One region of the Pseudoalteromonas undina genome, then DNA from elsewhere that is predicted to be linked to it. Evidence: predicted binding sites of a transcription regulator. Region 1 holds the regulator's gene; the other holds the start of a gene.
The links. Region 1 encodes NrdR, which represses ribonucleotide reductase genes. Its sites were predicted from a motif close to AAACACNANATNTNGTGTTT; they were not measured.

Region 1 (7,590 bases):
AAGGCTTGGTAAGCGGTGGACGTCATTATGACAATATCACTCCTTGTTATCTTGGTGGCTTACAATTAACGGGCGACTTAATTCCAAATAAATCAATAGCGTTACCTGTTGATGAAAACTGGTATTACGTTGCCGCATTTCCTGGCTTTTCGCTCAATACCGCAAAGGCACGCTCTGTTTTACCAAAAGAGCTAAGTATGCATGCGGGGGTTGAGTTTGCGCAGCGATTATCGGCTTTTAGCAGTTTATTACTGACTTCACGTTTTGATGAGGCGCTTTGTATTATGCAAGACAATATTGCTGAACCACATCGTGCGCCACTAATAAATGGTTTTGATCAAGCCAAACTTAGTTTGCCAGAACTCGGTGCTGAAGTGGTGAGTATTTCAGGCGCAGGGCCGACCTTGTTTAGTGTATGTAAAACGCTTGAAGCGGCAGAGCAATGCGCGCAGTGGCTAGAGGAAAATTACATCAACGAGCAAGGTTTTTGCCATATTTGTAAATTAGATAACGACGGCACGCGTCAATTAAATGTTTTATAGGATCAAGAGTCATGCAATTACATAATTTAAAAGAATATTCACAAAAAGTGTCGTTTGTTGAAGCTGTAAAAACAGGACTGGGGCGTAATCAAGGGGTGTTTTTTCCTGAGTCGTTAGCGCCATTAAGTGATGTTGATGCATTACTCGATATGGACTTTGTTACTCGCAGCGGCAAAATTTTATCGCACCTTATTGGTGATGAGCTACCAAGTGATACTGTTGCCCAGATGGTTAAGAATGCGTTTAACTTTCCGGTTAAGCTGGTGGAAGTTGAAGACAATACCTATTGCTTAGAGTTATTCCATGGCCCAACACTGGCGTTTAAAGATTTTGGTGGCCGCTTTATGGCGGAGTGTTTAGCGCAGTTTAACCATGGTGAAAAAGTGACAATATTGACAGCAACGTCGGGTGATACCGGTGCCGCTGTCGCGCATGCTTTTTATAATAAGCCAAATATTGATGTGGTTATTTTATACCCTAAGGGCAAAATTTCACTCGCTCAGCAAAAGCTATTTACTACACTCGGTGACAATATTCATTGTTACGCGATAGAAGGCAGTTTTGATGATTGCCAAGAGTTGGTTAAAAAATCATTTTTAGATGAAGAGTTAAAAGCAAAACTTGGTTTAAATTCAGCAAATTCAATCAATATTAGCCGCTTAGTTGCGCAAGTTTGTTATTACTTTGAGGCAATAGCACAGCTGCCAAAAGAAAAGCGTGCTACAGCGCATATTTCAGTACCCAGTGGTAATTTTGGTAATGTGTGTGCGGCTATGATTGGCGCTGTTATTGGTATGCCAGTAGGTAAACTCAGTGCGACTACAAACCAAAATGATACTGTGCCACGTTATATGCTTGATAAGCAGTGGACGCCCAGCGCCACTATTGAGTCACTGTCTAATGCTATGGATGTCAGTAAACCTAATAACTGGCCACGTGTGCAATCAATGTTAGATAATAACTGGTTTAGTTATGACAATTTTTATTCTGTTAGTGTGGATGAGCAAAGCACAAAATCAGTGATGAAAAAAATTCAACAGCTTGGCTATATTGCAGAGCCTCATACCGCGATTGCCTACCAAGGGCTTGTTGAAAATAAAGCAACAGATGCTGCAGGTATCTTTTTAGCGACTGCACACCCAGCTAAATTTAAAGAAAGCGTTGAAGAGGTGCTAAATACCGAAATAGCCATGCCAAAACCGCTAGCAGATGCGCTTGCAAAACCGTGTTTAGCCATTGATATGCACAATGATTACGACGATTTACGCAGCGAGTTATTTGCTAAGCTTGGTTAAAATCACACGTTTAGAAAAAGCGGCTTAGGCCGCTTTTTTGTTTGTTTATGTGTCGCTTTAGGCATAACGCATAAGCTAAATAAATGTAATAAATAAAATTCATTTAAAATTGTTATTAGTTTATAAAAAAATATCATCATCAAAATGCTGTGAAATAGTTTCAATCCCTGTTTAAATATCCTCAACTTAAGAGCGTAGGCAAAGAGTCGTTTTAAGCGTACAATAAAGCCTGTAAAAAATACCCATACACGTTGCCCAGGAGACCCCAATGTTAGAACGTAGCATGAATATTTCGGACTTTGATCCAGAGTTATTTGACGCGATGAGCAAAGAAACATCACGTCAAGAAGAGCACATTGAGTTAATTGCATCTGAAAACTACTGTAGCCCACGCGTACTAGAAGCGCAGGGTTCTCAACTTACTAACAAATATGCTGAAGGCTACCCGGGCAAACGTTACTACGGTGGCTGTGAGCACGTTGATGTGGTTGAGCAGTTAGCGATTGACCGCGCAAATGAATTATTTGGTACAGATTACGCAAACGTGCAACCACATGCGGGTTCACAAGCGAATGCCGCTGTTTTCCAAGCACTATTAAGCCCACTTGATACTGTTTTAGGTATGAGCCTAGCGCACGGTGGTCACTTAACACACGGCTCACACGTAAACTTCTCAGGTAAAACATACAACGCAATTCAGTATGGCCTTAACGAAGAAACTGGCGAAATTGATTACGCACAAGTTGAAGCGTTAGCACTTGAGCACAAACCAAAAATGATCATTGCTGGTTTTTCTGCATACTCAGGTATTGTTGATTGGGCTAAATTCCGTGAAATTGCAGACAAAGTAGGCGCATACTTATTTGTTGATATGGCGCACGTTGCAGGTTTAATTGCTGCGGGTGTTTACCCAAGCCCTGTGCCATTTGCTCACGTTGTAACAACCACAACACACAAAACATTAGCCGGCCCTCGCGGTGGTTTAATCATTTCTGCGTGTGGCGATGAAGATATTTACAAAAAGCTAAACAGCGCTGTTTTCCCAGGTGGCCAAGGTGGTCCTTTATGTCATGTTATTGCTGCTAAAGCGGTGGCATTTAAAGAAGCACTTCAACCTGAATTTAAAACATACCAAACTCAAGTTGTTAAAAATGCTCAAGCAATGGTTGCAGTATTACAAGAGCGCGGCTACAAAGTAGTATCAGGTAAAACTGACAACCACTTATTCTTACTTGATTTAATCGATAAAGATATCACAGGTAAAGATGCAGATGCTGCCCTAGGTAATGCGAATATCACGGTTAACAAAAACTCAGTACCGAACGATCCTCGTTCACCATTTGTTACTTCTGGTTTGCGTATTGGTTCACCAGCAATCACTCGTCGTGGCTTTAAAGAAGCTGAGTCAAAAGAGTTAGCTGGCTGGATCTGTGACGTGCTAGACAACATCGAAGATGAGTCAGTACAAGCGCAAGTAAAAGAAAAAGTGAAAGCAATTTGTGCAAAATTACCTGTTTACGCTTAATCCAAGAGTAAAACAGTAATTTAGATCACAACTGCACACATTTTTGTTATGATAATGGCCGCTATTATAGCGGCCATTTTTTGTTTTTAAAACGGAAACACACAGTTATGCATTGCCCATTTTGCACCGCCAAAGATACTAAAGTTATTGATTCTCGCCTGGTCGGCGGGGGACACCAAGTACGTAGACGTCGTGAATGTAATGAGTGCCACGAACGGTTTACCACCTTTGAAGGGGCTGAATTAGTCATGCCGCGAGTGATTAAGCAAGATGGCAGTCGTGAACCGTTTAATGAAGATAAGTTACTAAATGGCTTAACTCGCGCTCTTGAAAAACGCCCCGTAAGTACCGAACAAGTTGATGAAGTCGTTAATATAATTAAATCCCAGCTGCGAGCCACCGGCGAGCGTGAAGTGTCTAGCCATTTGGTGGGTGAGTGTATTATGGAAGCGCTGAAAAAATTAGATAAAGTAGCCTATGTAAGATTTGCCTCAGTATATCGCTCGTTTGAAGATATACGTGAGTTTGGTGAAGAAATAGCTCGCTTAGGAGAGTAGTAATGACCATGCAAAGCTCGTTTTCAGAGGATGATAAACGTTATATGGCACGTGCCATTGAGCTGGCAAAAAAAGGGCGCTTTACCACCACTCCTAATCCTAATGTAGGCTGTGTACTCGTAAAAAATAATAAAGTAATAGGTGAAGGGTTTCATCAGTTAGCGGGTCAAGGTCACGCAGAGGTAAACGCACTGACTATGGCTGGCGAAAATGCAAAAGGCGCAACCGCTTATGTAACACTTGAGCCTTGCAGTCATTATGGTCGAACACCGCCATGTGCTGAAGGGCTAAAAGCAGCAGGTGTAAAAAAAGTGGTTGCTGCTATGGTTGACAGCAACCCGCAAGTTGCAGGCAAAGGCCTGAAAATTTTAGCGGATGCTGGTATAGAAGTCGCTTACGGATTACTTGAAGAGCAAGCTCGCGCATTAAACCTTGGGTTTTTTAAGCGCATGGAGCAGGGATTACCCTTTGTAACCTGCAAAATGGCCGCCAGTATTGATGGTAAAACAGCGCTTAAAAATGGCCAAAGTAAATGGATAACTGGGCCCGCTGCGCGCCAAGATGTGCAGCTTTATCGTGCTCAGAGTTGTGCAATTTTAACTGGTGCTGATACAGTCTTGATGGATGATGCAAAACTAAATGTACGCCCAGAAGAACTTCCGCACTCTTTACCGACCAATTTACCACTGCGCCAACCTGTTCGCGTTATTATTGATTCCCAAAACAGACTTACCCCTGAACTTGCCTTATTTTCAATTCAAAGTGAGGTGATAATATTCACCACTCGGGTTGATAAATCGCATCAGTGGCCTCATTTTGTTAAACAGATCGAAGTCCCCGAAAAGAACAATAAAGTAGACTTACAAGCAGCGCTGCAAAAGCTAGCGCAATTACAGTTTAATAATGTGTGGTTAGAAGCGGGTGCCACATTGGCCGGAAAAATGGCTGAACTTGATTTAATTGATGAGTTTGTTTTTTATATTGCCCCTAAGTTAATGGGTAGCGATGCAAGAAGTTTACTGAATTTCCCAGAGTTAATGAGTATGCAAAATACCATTAATTTAACTTTTAATGAGTGTGTGCCAATTGGTGATGATTTACGTATCACAGCACACAAAAAAGCTCATTAATCATTTTATATAAAGAGTAGCACTATGTTTACTGGAATAGTTGAAGCGACAGGTAAAATTGCGTTATTACAAAAAAAACAAGGTGATTTAGCTATTCGTATTCAAAGTAAAAACCTTGATATGAGTGATGTTAAGTTAGGTGACAGTATTGCAACCAACGGTGTATGCCTCACTGTTGTTGATAAGCATATAGATGGCTTTAGTGCTGACTTATCAAATGAAACGATTAGCTTAACGGGGTTTGCACATTACGCTTTAGGGCAAACAGTTAACTTAGAAAAGGCGATGCAACCTGTATCGCGCCTCGGGGGGCATTTAGTGTCTGGTCATGTTGATGGTATTGCCACTATCACAGCAATAAATACCAATGCACGAGCAACCGAATATTGGTTAGCCACCGACGAAAATTTAATGAAATACATTCCTTATAAAGGGTCTGTGTGTATTGATGGTATTAGCTTAACGGTCAATGCAGTTGAAGGTAATAAATTTAAACTAACGATTGTGCCACACACCAGCGGGCAAACGACCATAGCCGATTTTCAAGTCGGTACCAAAGTGAATCTAGAGGTCGACCAAATAGCACGTTATTTAGAGCGCCTTGTAAAGGGAGCTGAGCATCCTACTGGTTCAGATATTTCGATGAGCTTACTCGCTAAAGCGGGCTTTATAAAATAACGATATTGACAACTTATACGAGCAACTTATGAATTTAAACAGCGCACAAGAAATAATAGATGACATTAAAGCCGGTAAAATGGTTATTTTAATGGACGATGAAGACAGAGAAAATGAAGGCGATTTAATTATTGCTGCTGAGCACATAAGTGCAGAAGCAATTAACTTTATGGCGACTCATGGCCGTGGGTTAATTTGTTTAACCATGACCCAAGAGCGTTGCTCGCAACTTGATTTACCGCTGATGGTTAAAAATAACGGTGCTGCATTCTCGACCAACTTTACTATGTCTATTGAAGCATCAAAAGGGGTTACGACGGGGATTTCTGCAGCGGATCGTGCTCGCACTGTTCAAGCTGCAATTGCTAAAGGCGCAGTGCCAAGTGATATTGTACAGCCTGGGCATATTTTCCCTATTATGGCGCAACCTGGCGGCGTATTAACGCGCGCAGGGCACACTGAAGCTGGCTGTGATTTAGCGCGTTTAGCGGGACTTGAGCCGTCATCAGTGATTGTAGAAATTCTAAATGAAGATGGCACCATGGCGCGCCGCCCTGATTTAGAAGTATTTGCTAAGCAACATGATATTAAAATTGGCACCATTGCTGATTTAATCGAATACCGTAACTTAAATGAAACCACTATTGAGCAAGTTGCAAAATGTAAATTGCCAACTGAGCATGGCGAATTTGACTTAGTAACTTACAAAGACACCATTGACGGGCAGCTGCACTATGCATTGCTTAAAGGTGAAATAAAACAACAAGAACCAACGTTAGTGCGAGTGCACTTACAAAGTACCTTTAACGATATTTTACTCTCTGATCGTAATGCTGATCGTAGTTGGGGATTATCGCAAGCAATGGCGTATATAGCTGAGCATAATGGCGCTTTAGTCATCTTAGGTAAGCAAGAAAGCACTGACGAATTAGAAGCGACTGTTAAAGCATTCGCTGCAGCTGATGCTGGCGAGAGTGTAACGCCACGCAAATTCCAAGGTACTTCACGTACCGTAGGTGTAGGCTCGCAAATTTTGGCTGATTTAGGTATCCAAAAAATGCGTTTGATGAGTTTACCGAAAAAATATCATGCATTATCAGGCTTCCATTTAGAAGTTGTTGATTACGTAGAGCCACAATAATTACACGCTAGGCTATTATTTTATTTATGTGGTATAATGCGCAGCAATTTTTGCGCAACCGAAATCGCTTAAACTTATTTTTAGGGTTATCAAATGAAAATTATTGAAGGTAATAAATACGCTCCAGGCAAAAAGTTTGCCATTGTCATTTCCCGTTTCAATGACTTTATTGGTAGTAGCTTGCTTGCAGGTGCTGTTGATGAGCTAAAACGTACTGGTGGAGTATCAGAAGATGATATTACCGTAATTTACGTACCAGGTGCGGTTGAATTACCTTTAGCAGCGAAACGCGTTGCAGCAAAAAAAGAATATGATGCAATTATCGCCTTAGGTGTAGTGATCAGAGGGGGCACGCCTCACTTTGATCTCGTCGCTGGCGAGTCAAATAAAGGGCTTGCACAAGTATCACTTGAGTACGATATCCCGGTTGCATTTGGCGTATTAACCACTGAAAGCATTGAGCAAGCAATTGAGCGCGCAGGTACCAAAATGGGTAACAAAGGCGGCGAAGCTGCTTTAGGTGCGCTTGAAATGGTTAATGTGTTAGATAAAATTTAAGTTTAAGGAATTTTTGTGAAACCAGCAGCAAGACGTAAAGCACGTATCTTAGCACTTCAAGCCGTGTATTCATGGCAATTAAGCGGCAATGCAATTGCCGATATCGAACAACAAATGTTGATCGAAAACGATGTGACTAAAATTGATGTTGAATATTTTAAAGA
Region 2 (7,590 bases), on a different contig from region 1:
TATTGACTGGCAGAATTTCATTGGCGAGATCAGTCATTTGATATCACATTCCTTCAGTATCAGCTCTTAACAACCCATTATTAGGTATTAAGAGTGTTTGTTATTATTTCTAAGCAACCATGCTATCACAATTAATTTTAATTTACAGGCGCAAAACTTTGCGATTTATCAATTTAGCCCTATATAATGGCCTCAGATTGACGAGGAAGTATTTTATGACCGAACATCAAAATGTAGATAACGCAGAAATAGCAAAGTTTGAAGCCATCGCAGAGCGTTGGTGGGATTTAGAAGGCGAATTTAAGCCGCTTCACGAAATTAATCCATTACGATTAGATTTCATCGCAGACAAAACTAAAGGATTATTTGACAAAGAAACCCTCGATGTAGGATGTGGCGGCGGTATTTTAAGTCACAGCATGGCGCGAATGGGTGCAAAGGTAACAGGTATCGATATGGGGCAAGAGCCTTTAACTGTCGCTAAGTTACACAGTTTAGAAACAAGTGTACCCGTTGAATATATAAAAGTACCTGCTGAACAATTTGCTGATGAGCACCCTGAGCGCTTTGATGTGATTACTTGTATGGAAATGTTAGAACATGTCCCCGACCCTGCTTCTATTATCCATGCAGTCGCTAAATTAGCAAAACCTGGGGCCGATGTATTCTTCTCCACCCTTAATAAAACCCCTAAAGCTTACTTATACGCTATTGTCGGCGCAGAAAAACTGTTAAAAATGGTGCCAGAAGGTACCCACGACCATAAAAAGTTCATTAAACCTGCGCAATTAATTGCATGGGCAGAACAAGCAGGGTTAAAGGTACGTGCTAGTGCAGGATTAAGTTACAACCCACTCTCAAAGCAATATACGGTTAATGATGATGTTAGCGTAAATTATATGCTGCACTTTGAGAAGTTAGCGCAATGACAAGCTCGCAAACAGCTACTAGCCCAATTGAATATCAAGCATTGCTATTTGACTTAGATGGCACTTTACTTGATACCGCTGATGATTTAGGCGCTGCACTTAATAGTGTGCTGCATAATCACCAACAACCACAAGTGGGCAGTGATATATATCGACCCGCTGCTTCAAATGGCGCAGCAGCATTACTTGCTGCTGGTTTTAAAGAAGGCTGGGGGCAACAATCGCAAGAGCAACTTTTAGCAGAGCTAGTTGCATACTACGCTGCCAATATTGCCACCCATACCCAATGCTTTGTTGGTATAGAACAGCTACTCATTGCCCTTGATAATAAAGGGATCCCGTGGGGCATTATGACAAATAAGCCTGGCTTTTTAACCGATCCTTTAGTCAAGGCGATTCCTGCATTAAAAAATGCGCAAATTGTGATAAGTGGTGATACCTTAGCTGAGTCTAAGCCCTCACCCCTTCCTTTATTACATTGTGCTGAGCAAATGAGTGTTGATCCTTCGCGCTGCCTATATATAGGTGATGCGCTGCGAGATATACAAGCAGGTAAAGCAGCGAATATGCACACCGCTACCGCACTGTGGGGATATGTACCGAGTGTGGACGAGGCATTGGCTTGGAATGCAGATTTTAATTGGCATAGCCCTATAGATGCTTTTAACCACATATAGTGCCACACCAATTAATAAACACTACATGTTGTGATTGTGTTAGTTTTTACGCAAAGCTTGATGATAAAAAAAGCAGACAAAATTTATTTTTAAAAAGCGTAAATTTAATCTTTCCTTAGTTGATTTTTACAAATTTCAACTTAACCGAATGATCAAAGGTTAATGCCTACTAACACAATTACGTTATCCCAACGTTATCCACAATCAGAGCGGTTTCTGTCCCTTGCAAAAGATCACAGACCACACTATCTTGTGATCTCTAATTTGAACAACACCAGATATTGTGGCTAAATGTTATTCAATTAAATTTACCTATGCGGTAGAAATAACAATAAAAGAATAGGCACTGGGCGTTTTGAGTGCACTCATTGGTCAAAAATATTTAATTCCCAAGGAATACAGGCAAAACTATGAACCAACAGTTATCTGTAAGCAAACGTGACGGCCGTAAAGAGCCACTTGATCTAGACAAGATCCATCGCGTTATTGAATGGGCCGCCGAAGGTTTAAACAACGTTTCGGTTTCACAAGTTGAACTTAAATCACATATTCAATTTTATGACGGTATTCGTACTAAAGATATTCATGAGACGATTATCAAAGCCGCTGCGGATCAGATCTCAAAAGAATCACCTGATTATCAGTATCTTGCTGCTCGTTTAGCTGTATTCCATTTACGTAAAAAAGCGTATGGCCAATTTGAGCCACCGCGTCTTTTTGACCACGTTACTAACATGGTTGAACAAAAACGCTACGACGCCCATTTGCTTGTTGATTACACAGAGCAAGAACTTGATGAACTAGATACTTACTTAGATCATTCACGCGATCTTAACTTTAGCTACGCAGCAGTAAAGCAGCTTGAAGGTAAATACTTAGTACAAAACCGTGTAACCGGTGAAATTTACGAAAGCGCGCAGTTTTTATATATATTAGTAGCAGCAAGCTTATTCTCAGATTATCCACGTGAAACGCGTATTGATTACATCAAACGTTTTTACGATGCGGTTTCACTATTTAAAATTTCTTTACCTACACCAATTATGTCGGGTGTGCGTACGCCAACGCGTCAGTTTAGCTCATGTGTACTGATTGAGTGTGGCGACAGCTTAGATTCAATTAATGCGACTTCATCAGCCATTGTTAAATACGTTTCTCAACGTGCTGGTATTGGTATAAATGCCGGACGTATTCGTGCATTAGGTAGCCCTATTCGTAACGGCGAAGCGTACCACACAGGCTGTATTCCGTTTTATAAGCACTTTCAAACAGCGGTTAAAAGCTGTTCGCAAGGCGGTGTACGTGGCGGTGCAGCTACTTTATTCTACCCGCTTTGGCACTTAGAAGTAGAAAATCTGCTGGTACTTAAAAATAACCGTGGTGTTGATGATAACCGCGTACGTCATCTAGATTATGGTGTGCAGTTTAATAAACTAATGTATTCTCGTTTAATTAAAGACGATTACATTACCTTATTTAGCCCTTCAGACGTGCCGGGCCTTTACGATGCATTCTTTGAAGATCAAGATGAATTTGATGCACTTTATGTAAAATATGAGCAAGACGAGTCAATTCGTAAAAAACGCATTAAAGCCATTGAACTGTTTTCTATGTTTGCTCAAGAACGTGCCAGCACCGGTCGTATTTACTTGCAGAACGTTGACCACTGTAATACACACAGTCCGTTTATCTCAAAAGTGGCGCCTATACGTCAATCTAACTTATGTTTAGAAATTGCGTTACCGACTAAGCCTCTTAGCAACGTGAATGACGAAGAAGGTGAAATTGCACTTTGTACATTATCTGCGTTTAACTTAGGTGCCATTGAGTCTTTAGATGAACTAGAAGAGTTAGCTGAGCTTGCAGTACGTGCACTTGATAACCTACTTGATTTCCAAGACTACCCTGTACCTGCAGCTAAAAATGCCACTATGGGGCGTCGTACGCTAGGCATAGGTGTTATTAACTACGCCTATTACTTAGCTAAAAACGGTAAGCGTTATTCAGATGGCAGCGCAAATGCACTCACGCACAAAACGTTTGAAGCAATTCAGTACTACCTAATGAAGGCATCTAACGAACTTGCTAAAGAGCGTGGAGCATGTCCTAAATTTAACGAAACTACATACTCGCAAGGTATTATGCCAACCGATACGTACAAACGTGATTTAGACAAAATTTGTGATGAACCACTGCATCTTGATTGGGATACATTACGTGCCAGCATTAAAGAGCATGGTATGCGTAACTCCACGCTGAGCGCATTAATGCCATCAGAAACGTCATCGCAAATCTCAAATGCAACTAATGGCATCGAGCCACCGCGTGGTCACATTAGTGTTAAAGCAAGTAAAGACGGTATTTTAAAGCAAGTTGTTCCTGACTACGAACGCCTTAAAGATAACTACGAATTACTGTGGGATATTCCATCAAACGATGGTTACTTACAATTAGTAGGCATAATGCAGAAATTTATCGACCAAACAATTTCAGCAAATACTAATTATGATCCAAATAGATACGAAGGCGGTAGAGTACCTATGAAAGTCTTATTAAAAGACTTACTTGGTGCATACAAACTAGGTGTTAAAACACTTTACTACCATAATACCCGCGATGGCGCATCAGATGCTCAAGAAGACACTCCAGAAGTGGAAGATGATGATTGTGCAGGCGGCGCGTGTAAAATTTAATAGTTAAACTTAAAGCGGGCGCCTTGCCCGCTTTGTCCTGATAGTCTTAGTGATAGTTTTTTGAGTGATAAACATGTCTTATACTACTTTTAGCAGAAATCATAATAACCAAATGCAAGAGCCAATGTTTTTTGGTCAAACCGTTAACGTGTCACGTTACGATCAACAAAAATACCCTATTTTTGAAAAACTAATTGAAAAACAATTGTCTTTCTTTTGGCGACCTGAAGAAGTTGATGTAAGTAAAGACCGTTTAGACTTTCAAGCGCTTCCCGAACACGAAAAGCATATATTTTTAAGCAACTTAAAATACCAAACGTTGCTTGATAGTGTTCAAGGCCGCTCACCTAACGTAGCATTACTTCCTATCGTATCAATTCCTGAACTAGAAACATGGATTGAGACATGGGCGTTTAGTGAAACTATTCATAGTCGTTCGTACACCCATATTATTCGTAACGTAACTCAAGCGCCTGAACTCATTTTTGATGATATTGTTAGCAATGACAAAATTAGTGAGCGTGCCGATGCGGTAACTACTTATTATGATGACCTAATCAATTCTGTATCGCTTTACAACCTATACGGTGAAGGCAAACACGAAATTAATGGCCAAACCGTGGTAGTTAATTTATTTGAGCTGAAAAAGAAATTGTACCTGGCAATGATGTCAGTGAACATTTTAGAAGCCATTCGCTTTTATGTGAGTTTTGCCTGTTCATTTGCGTTTGCCGAGCGTGAATTGATGGAAGGTAATGCTAAAATTATAAAGCTTATTGCCCGCGATGAAGCACTTCACCTTTCAGGTACTCAGCATATTTTAAATATCATGCAAGATGGCAAAGATGACCCTGAAATGGCGATTGTTGCCGCACAATGCCGTGAAGAAGCAATTAAGATGTTTGTTGAAGCCGCAGAGCAAGAAAAAGAATGGGCCGAGTACCTATTCAAAGATGGCTCGATGATTGGTTTGAATAAACACATTCTATGTCAGTACGTTGAATATATTACCAATGCGCGTATGACCGCGATTGGTCTGCCTGCACAGTTTGAAAACAACAGTAACCCTATTCCATGGATCAACTCATGGTTAGTGTCGGATAACGTGCAAGTTGCTCCCCAAGAAGCCGAAATAAGCTCATACTTAGTTGGTCAGATTGATTCACAAGTAGATGCCGATGAATTTGGTGACTTTGATTTATAATGACTGATAGAACGACTGCAAGTATCATGCTTGCAGATAACAGCCAGCGCATTGATTTTGCCGCTGGCTGCCCTTCTCTTTTACATTGCCTAGAATCGAATAAGATTGATGCCGCTTACCAATGCCGTGAGGGATATTGCGGTGCGTGTCGAGCAACACTTGTCTCTGGTGAAGTTAATTATAATGAAGAGCCGTTAGCGTTTGTTCGCGATGGTGAAATACTCTTGTGTTGCTGCAAACCAAATGGTGATATCAGTATTAATTTAAAGTAACTAACTCACATTAAGCGTATTTAACAGCACGAGAATAATATAAAACAGCTAGGTTTGTACCAAACCTGTTTGCCGTGTTTTTAAACTCAAACACGCCTACTAGTACAGTGTTATTTACTCTGAATATTCTGCAGGCACAAATCGGTAATGACCCGTAATTGTATACGCAAAAAGCATATCGCTCATTTCTGGTCCACGACCAATATTATGCACAATAAGCTGGTTGCCGCTGCCCTGCGCTATTTCATTAACGACCATACCAATATGCGGTAAATTACCTGGCAGCATCCAAGTAACTATGTCACCGGCTTTATAATCCTCTGCATTAAGCGATTTAGTTAACACTTTTGCATGGCGCTCAAAGTAAACTTGTAAGTTAGGTACACGTCGATGGTCAATGTTTTTATCTGGCTTGGTTAATCCCCAAATACGTTTGGAAGGATATACGCGAAAATTATCCTGCATGTCTTCATGTACTAATTTTTGCAAATCAATACCAAGCTGTCGGTACGACCTAATTAAAACATCGGTACACACACCAATATTAGCGGGCACATCACCACCTGGGTACTCAAGCTTATGATAGGCGCCATCGTAAGTTACTGGTTGTGTTGTTCTATGGATTAATGCATTAACGATATCATCATCAAAAGAGCTCGCCTGCACATGAAAAGCAAATAGGGCTAGTGGATAGAGAAAAAAACGTGACATATAAATTCCTTTTATAATTTTAACTAAAGCTGTTGAATAATATAATCAGGAATATTAAATTTATTTCCATTACTGGTATAGTGCGCATCAAGTTCATAGGCCATTATTTCAAGTGGGGCATCATTGTAACCAAACGTTTGGATTTCATTGATGTAGCGCATTATAAAGGCGTGCACGCTGAGTTCACGCCATTGAACTACATGAACAAGCTCATGAAAATGTACTCTTAAATTATGCACAGCGTTAGGTAATATATAATATGTATTTTTATAAGTTATTCCAGCTACATCCATATCAATAAAATTGCTTAAACCAAGTTCACGTAAACCTGTAAAGTCAGGTTTAGGAATTTTATCAACAACTACATAAAATGCAGTTTTCAAAAATTCATTTGGGTAAAAGCCCTCAAACTCGCTAGCAAATTTTTCACAGCATATTCTTTGATTTGCATACTCGCTATTCGTTTTATCAATCCATTGTTCTATTTGCGCTAGCATTTTTTCTCCAAAAATTACTCGGTAAGTTATTTATAAATATTTTATGAAGTTGAACTTTATCTTCTTCATAAAAAAGCGCCAAGTGTAAACTACTGGCGCTGATTATTAATAATCACTATAAAGTTGCCTAACCTTCTTCTTCAACCAGTGACTCTAATAGTTCATGGATCTCTGACTTTAATTCTTTATCTTCAATTTTATTCGCACTGACTTTAGCATCTTGTAGGTTTTTAATCGCCGCTTCTTTGTCACCCAACTCAAGCTGTAAAGTAGCCATAGAAAATGCAACCGACGACATATGATCTTTGTTATTGATTTCAATCGACTTCTGTAATGCTTTTTCATAAGTCTCAATAGCGTCTTCTAGCTCTTCGGTAAAATCTGCTAAAGTTTCCCACTGTACAGGGTGATCTTTAGCGGTATTTTCGTTTTCAATACAAATTGCTTTGAGCTCTGCATATAAAGATTCGAATTGTTTAGTATCATTCTTATTGGCAGCTGCCATCAGCTTTTCTGCTAAATCGTGAACCGCTTTGTATACTTTAGTATTCATAATTACTCGCTACCTTAATTAATGCGCCTTTTTAATTTTTTACAGCGCTGTATC

Region 2: nrdA (class 1a ribonucleoside-diphosphate reductase subunit alpha) is a predicted target of NrdR. The motif match lies at 1,876-1,895, and genes of this name have one in related genera.

The regions. Positions count from the first base shown of each region.
Region 1 covers NZ_AHCF03000002.1:583,554-591,143, forward strand. The annotation lists gene thrB (homoserine kinase) at 1-542, shown strand, start outside; gene thrC (threonine synthase) at 554-1,837, shown strand; gene glyA (serine hydroxymethyltransferase) at 2,106-3,362, shown strand; gene nrdR (transcriptional regulator NrdR) at 3,470-3,919, shown strand; gene ribD (bifunctional diaminohydroxyphosphoribosylaminopyrimidine deaminase/5-amino-6-(5-phosphoribosylamino)uracil reductase RibD) at 3,922-5,049, shown strand; gene PUND_RS03350 (riboflavin synthase) at 5,074-5,727, shown strand; gene ribBA (bifunctional 3,4-dihydroxy-2-butanone-4-phosphate synthase/GTP cyclohydrolase II) at 5,756-6,868, shown strand; gene ribH (6,7-dimethyl-8-ribityllumazine synthase) at 6,962-7,426, shown strand; gene nusB (transcription antitermination factor NusB) at 7,442-7,590, shown strand, end outside.
Region 2 covers NZ_AHCF03000003.1:1,412,520-1,420,109, forward strand. The annotation lists gene gyrA (DNA topoisomerase (ATP-hydrolyzing) subunit A) at 1-37, opposite strand, end outside; gene ubiG (bifunctional 2-polyprenyl-6-hydroxyphenol methylase/3-demethylubiquinol 3-O-methyltransferase UbiG) at 216-929, shown strand; gene PUND_RS10195 (HAD family hydrolase) at 926-1,606, shown strand; gene nrdA (class 1a ribonucleoside-diphosphate reductase subunit alpha) at 2,017-4,299, shown strand; gene nrdB (class Ia ribonucleoside-diphosphate reductase subunit beta) at 4,373-5,503, shown strand; gene yfaE (class I ribonucleotide reductase maintenance protein YfaE) at 5,503-5,775, shown strand; gene PUND_RS10215 (DUF1287 domain-containing protein) at 5,890-6,486, opposite strand; gene PUND_RS10220 (hypothetical protein) at 6,510-6,983, opposite strand; gene PUND_RS10225 (tetratricopeptide repeat protein) at 7,111-7,536, opposite strand.